DNA from 3 places in the Pseudomonas sp. BW7P1 genome. Region 2 is predicted to be linked to each of the others. Evidence: predicted binding sites of a transcription regulator. Region 2 holds the regulator's gene; each other region holds the start of a gene.

Region 1 (3,273 bases), 1.3 Mb from region 2:
CTTAAATCCTGAAACTACCCACCAACTGCTTCAACCGCGCAGCCTGCTGCTCCAGATCCGCACAAGCGCGCAACGTCGCCTGCAGGTTCTCCACGCCTTCCTGGTTCAGCGTGTTGATCTCATTGATGTCGACGTTGATCGACTCGACCACCGCCGTCTGCTCTTCGGTCGCGGTCGCCACCGACTGGTTCATCCCGTCGATCTCGCCGATGCGCTGGGTCACGCTTTCCAGGCGTTCGCCGGCCTGGTTGGCGATGCCGACGCTGCTTTCGCTCTCGCGCTGGCTCTCGATCATGATGCCGACCGCCTGACGTGCGCCCACCTGCAATTCTTCGATCATGCTCTGCACTTGCTGCGCCGAATCCTGGGTGCGGTGCGCCAGATTGCGCACTTCGTCGGCGACCACGGCGAACCCACGACCGGCCTCACCGGCGCGGGCCGCTTCGATGGCGGCGTTGAGCGCCAGCAGGTTGGTCTGCTGGGAGATGCTGGTGATCACTTCCAGAATCTGCCCGATGTTCACGGTGTTGCTGTTCAGGGTTTCGATGTTGCCACAGGAGTCGCTGATCTTTGCCGACAGTTGCTGCATCGCATGGATGGTTTTATCCACAACCTGCTGGCCGTCGACCGCCAGGCTGCGTGCATCGCTCGAGTGTTGCGAAGCGAGGGCGGCGTTCTGGGCGATTTCCTGGGCGGCGGCGCCGAGTTGATTGATAGCCGCGGCGACGCTGTTGGTGCGCGAGGCCTGCTGATCGGAATTGAACATCGACGAGTTGGATGCTGCGACCACGCGCAGGGCGACTTCGTTGACCTGCCCGGTGGCCGAAGACACTTCGCGGATCGAAGTGTGAATACGCTCGACAAAACGGTTGAACGACAGACCCAGCGCGCCGAATTCGTCGTGGCCATGGATGGTCAGGCGTTTGGTCAGGTCGCCTTCGCCTTCGGCGATGTCATGCATGGCGCGGCCCATGGTCAGCAGCGGTTGCATCAGCACGCGGATCAGCATGCCGAGCAACGCGATGATGATCACCACGGCAATGACCATGGCGATCAATGCCGAGGTGCGGAACTCGCTGAGCATCGAGAACGCCGTGTCCTTGTCCAGCACCAGGGCCACGTACCAGTCGGCCGATGGCACGCCATTGACCCGGGTGAAGGAGATCAGTTGGGTCTTGCCGTCGAACTCGACTTCCTTCAGGCCCGGGCTGACTTTTGGCGCACCGTTGGGATAGGCCTCGGTCAGGGTCTTGAGCACCAGCTTGCTGTCCGGGTGGATCAGGATCTTGCCGTCGGCACTGACGATGAAGGCGTGGCCGTGGCCGCCGAAATTCAGCGAGTTGATGATCGCGCTGACGCTGGTCAGGTCGATGTCGGCGCCGGCCACACCGATCATCTGGCCTTGACGCTGCACCGGGGTGGCGATGGTGATCACCAGTTTGCCCGACGAGGCGGCGATGTAGGGCTCGGTGACGATGGTCTGCTGGGCGCTGTTCGCAGCCTTGTACCAGCCACGGGCGCGCGGGTCATAGTCCGGTGCGCGGTTGCCGGCCGGAATCGAGAACATCACGCCATCGGCGCCGCCGAAATAGCTCAGCTGGAAATTGCCGGTGTAGGCAGGCAGGTCGATGATGCGTTTCAGGCTGGCCGGAGCACTGCCATCGGCGACCACCTGCTGCGACATCGATTGCAGCAGCTGGATTCGGCTTTCCAGCCAGGTCTGGATGTTGCTGGTGGTCAGGCTGCCCAGTTCCTGCATCGAGGATTCGGTGCTGTTGCTCAGGGCTTCGCGTTGTCGATAGTCGTTGAACAAAATGAAACAGGCGAACGCAACGGCCACCACGAGGGCGGCAGCCAACAAGATCTTGTGGCTGAATTTCATGTTTCTGGTCATTAAGTGAGCTACCGCGAAGGGGCTGGTCAAGAAAGGGCGGCAATTTGCCACACTCTCGGGCTTTGCGCTGCTCTTATTTCGACCGCTGCGCGTCAAAGATGAGAACGCTTTCGTTAAAGGCGACGAAATGCTCAATAGCCCTACAAAGTGTCTGATTTATCGATGAAAGCCGGACGAGCGGGTCAATAAATAGCCGCCTGCCGAGGGAACCAGACAGGGGTTTTCTCTTCTAAGCTTCTGGTTGGCGCCAGGCCATCCCCCTTCCGTTCCAGGAGTTACACCATGTCGCTGCGATCTATCGCCCTTCTGTCGTTTTGCGTGCTGTTGGCCGCCTGCAGCAAGGTCAATCAGGAAAACTATTCGAAGCTCTCGACCGGCATGGCCAAGGCGGAAGTGGAAACGCTGCTCGGCAAACCCACCGATTGCTCGGGCGCGCTCGGCATGTCCAGTTGCACCTGGGGCGACAAGAACAGCTTTATCAGCGTGCAGTACGCCGGTGACAAAGTGCTGATGTTTTCCGGCCAAGGCCTGAAGTAAACCGGGGCTACGCGCCCACGGGAGAAAAACAATGAAGCGGTTATTGCTTATCCTTTTTGCCGGCCTGGTATTGGCCGGCTGCGCCACGACCGGTGAAGATCCGCTGGCGCCGAAGACAGTTCACAGCGTCAACCTCAAGCGTTACCAGGGCACCTGGTATGAGCTGGCGCGGCTGCCGATGTATTTCCAGCGCAACTGCGCCCAATCCGAAGCCCGGTATACCCTCGAGCCTGACGGCAACCTGGGGGTGTTCAACCGTTGCCTGACCAAGGACTGGCAATGGGAAGAGGTCAAGGGCAAGGCTTATCCACAGGTGCCGGGCAAGACCGACAAATTGTGGGTCGAGTTCGATACCTGGTTTTCGCGGCTGATTCCGGGTTTGGCCAAGGGCCAATACTGGGTGCTGTACGTCAGTGACGACTACAAGACCGCCATCGTTGGCGACCCGAGCCGACGTTACCTGTGGCTTTTGTCGCGCACGCCGACCGTCAATGGTGTCGTGCGTGAGGACCTGCTGAGCAAGGCGCGGCAGCAGGGGTACGACACCACGCGGTTGATCTGGCGGACGTCGGATCAGCAGATGGCCAGGACGTCCAACTGACGCATAACAAAAAACCTGTGGAGGATGTCCTCCACAGGTTTTTTTATGTCAGCCCAACAACTCTCGCAGCACCTGGGTGAAGGCGCGATCACTGTCTTCTTCCCCGGCATGCCGGCCTTCACGTACGACCCACTGACCGTTGACCAGCACATCGCGAACCTGACGGTCACTACCGGCAAACAGCCAGCGGTTGAGGATCCCGTCGCCGCTGGTGGTGGCCAGATACGGATCGTTGCCATCG
Region 2 (3,273 bases):
TATCGGCATGAATCTGCGGACCTTCACCCTGCGAGAGATGTTTTTGTGGATCTTTTTCAGCGAGCATCGCCGCACGGTCATGTTCGATGCCCGCAAAGCGGTCCACCTGACTGGCCATGAGCACGAGTTTGAGCAGATTGCTTTCGACTTCGGTGACCAGCTGGGTCACACGCTTGATCACTTGACCTGTGAGATCCTGATAATCCTGGGCCAGCAGAATGTCGTTGAGGCTGCTCGACACCGCACGGTTGTCCGTGCTGCTGCGCGCCAGAAAACCGTCGACCCGGCGTGCCAGTTCGCGGAACTCCTCTGCCCCGACTTCACGGCGCATGAAGCGTCCCCAATCGGCACTCAACGCCTGGGCTTCGTCAGCCAGGCCATTGACCACCGGCGTGGCGCTTTCCACCAGATCCATGGTGCGGTTGGCCGCAGCTTCAGTCAGCTTGACCACATAGCCCAGGCGCTCGGTCGCATCAGTGATCTGCGACACCTCCTCGGCCTGCGGCATATGCGGGTCGATCTGGAAGTTGACGATTGCACTGTGCAGTTCGCGCGTGAGCTTGCCGACTTCCTGGTACAGGCCTCGGTCACGGGTCTGATTGAGCTCATGGATCAGTTGCACAGCGTCGCCGAACCGGCCTTTTTCAAGGCTTTCGACCAGTTCGACCGCGTGTTTTTTCAGCGTCGACTCGAAGTCGCCCTGTGAAGATTCTTTATGCTCCATAGCTCCCCCGCGCGTCATCAGCCGATGCGTTCGAAAATCTTCTCGATTTTTTCTTTCAGCGCCTGAGCCGTGAAAGGTTTGACCACGTAGCCGTTGACGCCGGCCTGGGCGGCTTCAATGATCTGCTCGCGCTTGGCTTCAGCGGTCACCATCAGCACGGGCAGGTGCTTGAGCTTTTCATCGGCGCGCACGTGGCGCAGCAGGTCGATACCGGTCATGCCGGGCATGTTCCAGTCGGTCACCAGAAAGTCGATGCTGCCGCTGTTGAGCACCGGAATGGCGGTGGTGCCATCGTCGGCTTCAACGGTGTTGGTGAACCCGAGGTCACGCAACAGGTTCTTGATGATCCGCCGCATCGTTGAGAAGTCATCAACGATGAGGATTTTCATGTCTTTGTTCAATTCGACCTCCAAGCAGTCTTAAACGCGCCCAGCACCTGGACGCGCCATTTCAATCAATCCGGCAAAGCACTCGATGACTGTCTGGAGCACAACAGAGCAAGACCGGTGCCGCTCACCACCGCACCAGCCTCGTTCGCAGTGTCCCCACACCGCCTTCAGCGCGCTCGCCACTCCCCCAAACGCCCCCGCAAACGGGCCGCGCACTGGCTGTGTAACTGGCTGACCCGCGATTCGCTGACGCCAAGGACTTCACCGATTTCCTTGAGGTTCAGTTCTTCGTCGTAGTACAGCGCCAACACCAGTCGCTCACGCTCCGGCAAATTGGCAATCGCGTCCGCCAGCGCCGCCTGGAAGCGCTCGTCTTCCAGGTCGCGCGACGGCTCAAGATGAGCACTGGCGCCATCCTCGTGCAGCCCTTCATGTTCGCCGTCCTGCAACAGGTCGTCGAAACTGAACAGTCGGCTGCCCAGGGTGTCATTCAAAATCCCGTAGTAATCGTCGAGACTCAACTGGAGTTCGGCCGCAACCTCATGATCTTTAGCGTCACGGCCGGTTTTAGCCTCAATCGAGCGAATCGCGTCGCTGACCATGCGGGTATTGCGGTGAACCGAGCGCGGTGCCCAGTCCCCCTTGCGCACTTCATCGAGCATCGCGCCGCGGATACGGATGCCCGCGTACGTTTCGAAACTCGCACCTTTGCTGGCGTCGTATTTGGTCGAGACTTCGAGCAGACCGATCATCCCGGCCTGGATCAGGTCCTCGACCTGCACACTGGCCGGCAAACGCGCCAGCAAGTGATAGGCGATGCGCTTGACCAATGGCGCGTAACGCTCGATCAGTTCGTACTGCGCGTCACGTGCCGACTTCTTGTAAAGATTCATACCGCTGGCGGTCATAGCACTGGTCCTGCCGTTTGCTGCACGAGGCGCTCGACGAAAAATTCGAGATGGCCGCGCGGGTTGGCGGGCAGCGGCCAGGTATCGACCTTTTGCGCGATCGCCTTGAACGCCAGTGCGCACTTGGAACGCGGGAAGGCTTCATAGACCGCACGCTGCTTCTGCACCGCCTTGCGCACGCTTTCGTCGTAAGGCACCGCACCGACGTATTGTAAGGCCACGTCAAGAAAGCGATCCGTGACCTTGGTCAACTTGGCGAACAGATTGCGACCTTCCTGCGGGCTCTGGGCCATGTTGGCCAGGACGCGGAAGCGGTTCATGCCGTAATCGCGGTTGAGCAACTTGATCAGCGCGTAGGCGTCGGTGATCGAGGTCGGCTCGTCACAGACCACCAGCAACACTTCCTGGGCTGCGCGCACAAAACTGACTACCGAGTCACCAATACCCGCAGCAGTGTCGATCACGAGTACATCGAGATTGTCGCCGATGTCGCTGAATGCCTGGATCAGACCGGCATGCTGGGCCGGGCTCAAGTGAACCATGCTCTGGGTGCCGGAAGCGGCCGGCACGATGCGGATGCCACCGGGGCCCTGCAAGAGTACGTCGCGCAGCTCACAGCGACCCTCGATCACATCGGCCAGGGTACGTTTGGGCGTGAGGCCCAGCAGAACGTCGACGTTCGCCAGACCCAGGTCGGCGTCCAGCAGCATGACCCGACGGCCAAGTTCTGCCAGCGCCAGGGACAAGTTCACTGACACGTTAGTCTTGCCGACGCCACCCTTGCCGCCGGTCACCGCGATCACCTGTACGGGATGCATGCTGCCCATGTTATTTCTTTACCTTGTCTTGCATGGACGGAGGCCACATTACTGGCTGCGCGTTCACAACCGGAACAATGCATGGCAGACCATCTATGTAGGTACAAAAACTGTTCATTACCTCAGCCAACCTGCTTGGTCGGACTGTGGTAGATATCAGCGAACATGTCAGCCATGGCTTCTTCGCTGGGTTCTTCCTGCATTTGCACGCTGACGGCGCGGCTGACCAGTTGATGGCGGCGCGGCAGATGCAGGTCATCCGGAATCCGCGGGCCGTCGGTCAGATAGGCGACCGGCAGTTCATGACTGATTGCCAGACTCAGCACTTCGCCAAGGCTGGCCGTTTCATCCAGTTTAGTCAGGATGCACCCGGCGAGCCCGCAACGCTTGTAACTGTGATAAGCGGCGGTTAGAACCTGTTTCTGGCTGGTGGT
Region 3 (3,273 bases), 2.8 Mb from region 2:
CGCCGTCAGGGTGTACCCGTCCATTTCCGGCATCTCGATGTCGGAAATCATCATCAGGAACTCTTCTTCCGGCTTCTTGCCCTCGTCGACCAGCTTGCGCAGGTAATCCAGCGCCTGCTTGCCGTCGTTCAGCGCCACCACTTCGACACCCACCGTCTGCAGGCAACGCGTCACCTGCTTGCGCGCCACCGACGAGTCATCGACCGTCAGCACCCGCAACGACAGCGCCTTGCTCTGGGTCTCGACATCCACCACGCCGACCGAAATCGCTTCCGGTGTCGGGGCCACTTCCGCCAGCACCTTCTCGACGTCGATGATTTCGACTAATTGATTGTCCACCCGAGTCACAGCGGTCAAGTAGTGATCGCGACCGGTGCCCTTGGGTGGCGGATGGATCTCCTCCCAGTTCATGTTGACGATACGTTCCACCGAGCGCACCAGGAAACCCTGGGTCTTGGTGTTGTATTCCGTGATGATCACGAACGGACTGTTCTTGTCTTTCAACGCCCCGGAGCCGGTCGCCATTGCCAGATCGAGGATCGGAATGGTTGCCCCCCGTATATTCGCCACCCCGCACACGACAGGACTGGACTTGGGCATCAGCGTCAGTTGCGGGCATTGCAGCACTTCCCGAACCTTGAACACGTTGATCCCGTAGAGCTGCTGTCCGTCGAGACGGAACAACAACAGCTCCAGGCGATTCTGCCCTACCAGTTGCGTGCGCTGGTTCACCGAATCCATTACACCAGCCATGCCCAGACTCCTACACCAACGCCAAGTGTTGTTGCGACGCACATTCATTGCTAAACGGCACGGCGCTTGCTTTTTAACTCGTATGAACACTCAAACGACATTTTTCCGACGTCTGACATCCCCCCTCCGCAGAGGGCTTTGCGCGATGTCCGCCGTTTGCCTGTTTTTTGCGGGCAGCCCTGCCAGTGCTGATGCGGTTACCTTGCCTGACATGCTTATCGGCGTCACTCAGGGCTTTCTTGAATTCACCGTAGAAGACTATCTGGCGACCAGTCAAACGGAAGGGCGTTATGAAATCGAGGTCAAGCAGCTCGATCCGCGCATGCGCATGCCCATGTGCGACAAGGAATTGACAGCCTCCCTGGAGAGCCCGGGCCGCCCTCTGGGCCGTGTAACGGTGAAGGTCCGCTGTGAAGGCGCATCCCCCTGGACCGTGTTCGTGCCCGCTCAAGTCCGCCTGTTTCGCGAGGTCGTGACGACCACTCGTCCACTCAAGCGCGCCGGCATCATCGAACCTCAGGATGTGACGTTGCGCGAGCATGATGTCAGCCAGATCAACCAGGGGTTCCTGACGTCGGTAGACGAAGCCGTCGGGCAAAAATTAACCCGACCAACGGTCGCCGACCAGGTGCTGACCCTGGTGCACCTGGAACAGGCGGAAGTCGTTCGCAAGGGCGATCAGGTGGTGATTACCGCCCGCAGCGGCACGCTCGCCGTGCGCATGCCAGGCGAAGCCCTGTCCAACGGCGGCCTGAAAGAACAGATTCGAGTGAAAAACCTCAACTCCCAACGGGTCATCAAGGCGCAGGTCATGGCGCCGGGCCAAGTGGAAGTAGCCATGTAAAACAGGCAAGGAGAAAACTGGCGCCGACCCCGGCTGTTCCCTAAACTGTGCCGCAGCAGGTTCTGTACGGCGCATGCAGGCTCATTGGTAAAAGAGCCTAAAGTTTTCCATGGGATGGCCGAGAACATGGCAAGCGTCCAAATTCCCAGAGGTTTTTAACATGGTCATCGATTTCAGCCGTTTGAACAGCTCCTCGTCACTTACGGGCAGTACACGTACCAGCGCGCCCAAGGAAACCGCCGAATCCGGCACCTCCGCGCCGCTGAATACCCCGGCCGAACAGGCCAGTACCGCAAAAAGCGGGGAATCGGTACACCTCAGCAATGAGGCTCAACAGTTGCAGAAGGTCACTGACAAGCTGCGCGATCAACCTGCCGTCGACAAAGCCCGCGTGGCCGAGTTGAAAGCAGCGATTGCCGATGGCAGCTATAAAGTCGACAGCAACCGTGTAGCCAGCAAACTGCTCAACTTCGAAGCCCAGCGCTAGGCCTTGGCCTGCGCCAGGCTTTTGGACGCTTAAAACCCAAGGCCAGCCATGCACGACACTACTTTATTGCAACTGATCACCGACGACTTTGCTCCAGCTCAACAACTGCTGGAGTTGCTGCATACCGAGTCCCTCGCCTTGCACGGTCGCGACATGCCCCTGCTGGAAGAAATTCTGGCGCGCAAACAGGCATTGATCATTCTGCTCGAGCAGCATGGCCGCAAACGCAGCGAAATCCTCTCCAGCCTCAATCTGTCGCTTGATCGCCAGGGCCTGGAGCAACTGGCCAGCCAGTCGAGCATCGGCGAACAACTGCTGAGCCAAAGCGATGTACTGACCGACCTGATCGCCCAGTGCCAGGCCGCCAACGCAAAAAATGGCCAATCGATCGTGGTGCAGCAGGCCGCCACGGCCAATCAGCTGAAAATCCTCACCGGTGGCGAGCCTCCAGCGCTCTACGATGCCAGCGGCACTTTCTCCAAACTGCAGAAACCGCGCGCGCTCAGCCAGGCGTGATGCTTTCTTCCATGCGTGCGCCCTATCAACGCGCGAAACATGCTGGCAAAATACTGGCCAGCCGTAGTCAAATTTTGTCTGGAGATTGATTCAACGTGTCCAACGTCCTCAGCGCGGATGATTCTCCGCAGCCACCAAAGGTGCTCACCACGCCTCTGGAAATCTCCAGCAACCTGCGCCAGCTGCAAGAGAGCCACGATCCGCTGATCATCACCTTTCACGAGCGCAGCCAGCGCTTTCAGAGCTATCTGATCAAGGTCGACCGGGAAACCGCCACCATTGCCCTGGATGAAATGATTCCCCGTGACGGTGAGCGCTTCCTGCTGGCCGGCGAGCCGTTCAAGGTCGAGGGTTTTCATGACGGCGTGCGGATTGCCTGGGAATACAACGGCACACTGGACATCAAGGAGTCGGACGGCGACCGCTACTATATCGGCCAGATGCCCAGCGAGGTGGTTTATCACCAGCGCCGCAACGCCTTCCGTGCTGCACTGAAGCTGACTGACCTGGTGAGCGTCGAACTGGGCGGCGAAAAACTCAAGTCGCCTCTCGGTGGCAAACTGCTGGACATCTCCGCCACCGGTTGCAAGCTGCGCTTCGAAGGCGACATCACCGAGCGCCTGCAGCTGGGCCAGGTCTACGACCGCCTGATCGCCGCGCCGCTATTCGGCAA

The links. Region 2 encodes FliA, which starts transcription of late flagellar genes. Its sites were predicted from a motif close to CTAAAGTTTNNNNNNNNNNNGCCGNTAA; they were not measured.
Region 1: the regulator FliA is predicted to act here: its motif matches at 1,970-1,997, upstream of NWV16_RS02715 (methyl-accepting chemotaxis protein).
Region 3: the regulator FliA is predicted to act here: its motif matches at 1,695-1,722, upstream of flgM (flagellar biosynthesis anti-sigma factor FlgM).

What each region holds. Positions count from the first base shown of each region.
Region 1 is NZ_CP103374.1:600,889-604,161, forward strand. It holds gene NWV16_RS02715 (methyl-accepting chemotaxis protein) at 2-1,894, opposite strand; gene NWV16_RS02720 (hypothetical protein) at 2,177-2,431, shown strand; gene NWV16_RS02725 (lipocalin family protein) at 2,463-3,032, shown strand; gene NWV16_RS02730 (formimidoylglutamate deiminase) at 3,081-3,273, opposite strand, start outside.
Region 2 is NZ_CP103374.1:1,907,911-1,911,183, reverse strand. It holds gene NWV16_RS08645 (protein phosphatase CheZ) at 1-724, opposite strand, end outside; gene NWV16_RS08640 (chemotaxis response regulator CheY) at 742-1,113, opposite strand; gene fliA (RNA polymerase sigma factor FliA) at 1,281-2,021, opposite strand; gene fleN (flagellar synthesis regulator FleN) at 2,018-2,848, opposite strand; gene flhF (flagellar biosynthesis protein FlhF) at 2,962-3,273, opposite strand, start outside.
Region 3 is NZ_CP103374.1:4,685,770-4,689,042, forward strand. It holds gene NWV16_RS21080 (chemotaxis protein CheV) at 1-753, opposite strand, end outside; gene flgA (flagellar basal body P-ring formation chaperone FlgA) at 836-1,597, shown strand; gene flgM (flagellar biosynthesis anti-sigma factor FlgM) at 1,758-2,084, shown strand; gene NWV16_RS21095 (flagella synthesis protein FlgN) at 2,133-2,600, shown strand; gene NWV16_RS21100 (flagellar brake protein) at 2,696-3,273, shown strand, end outside.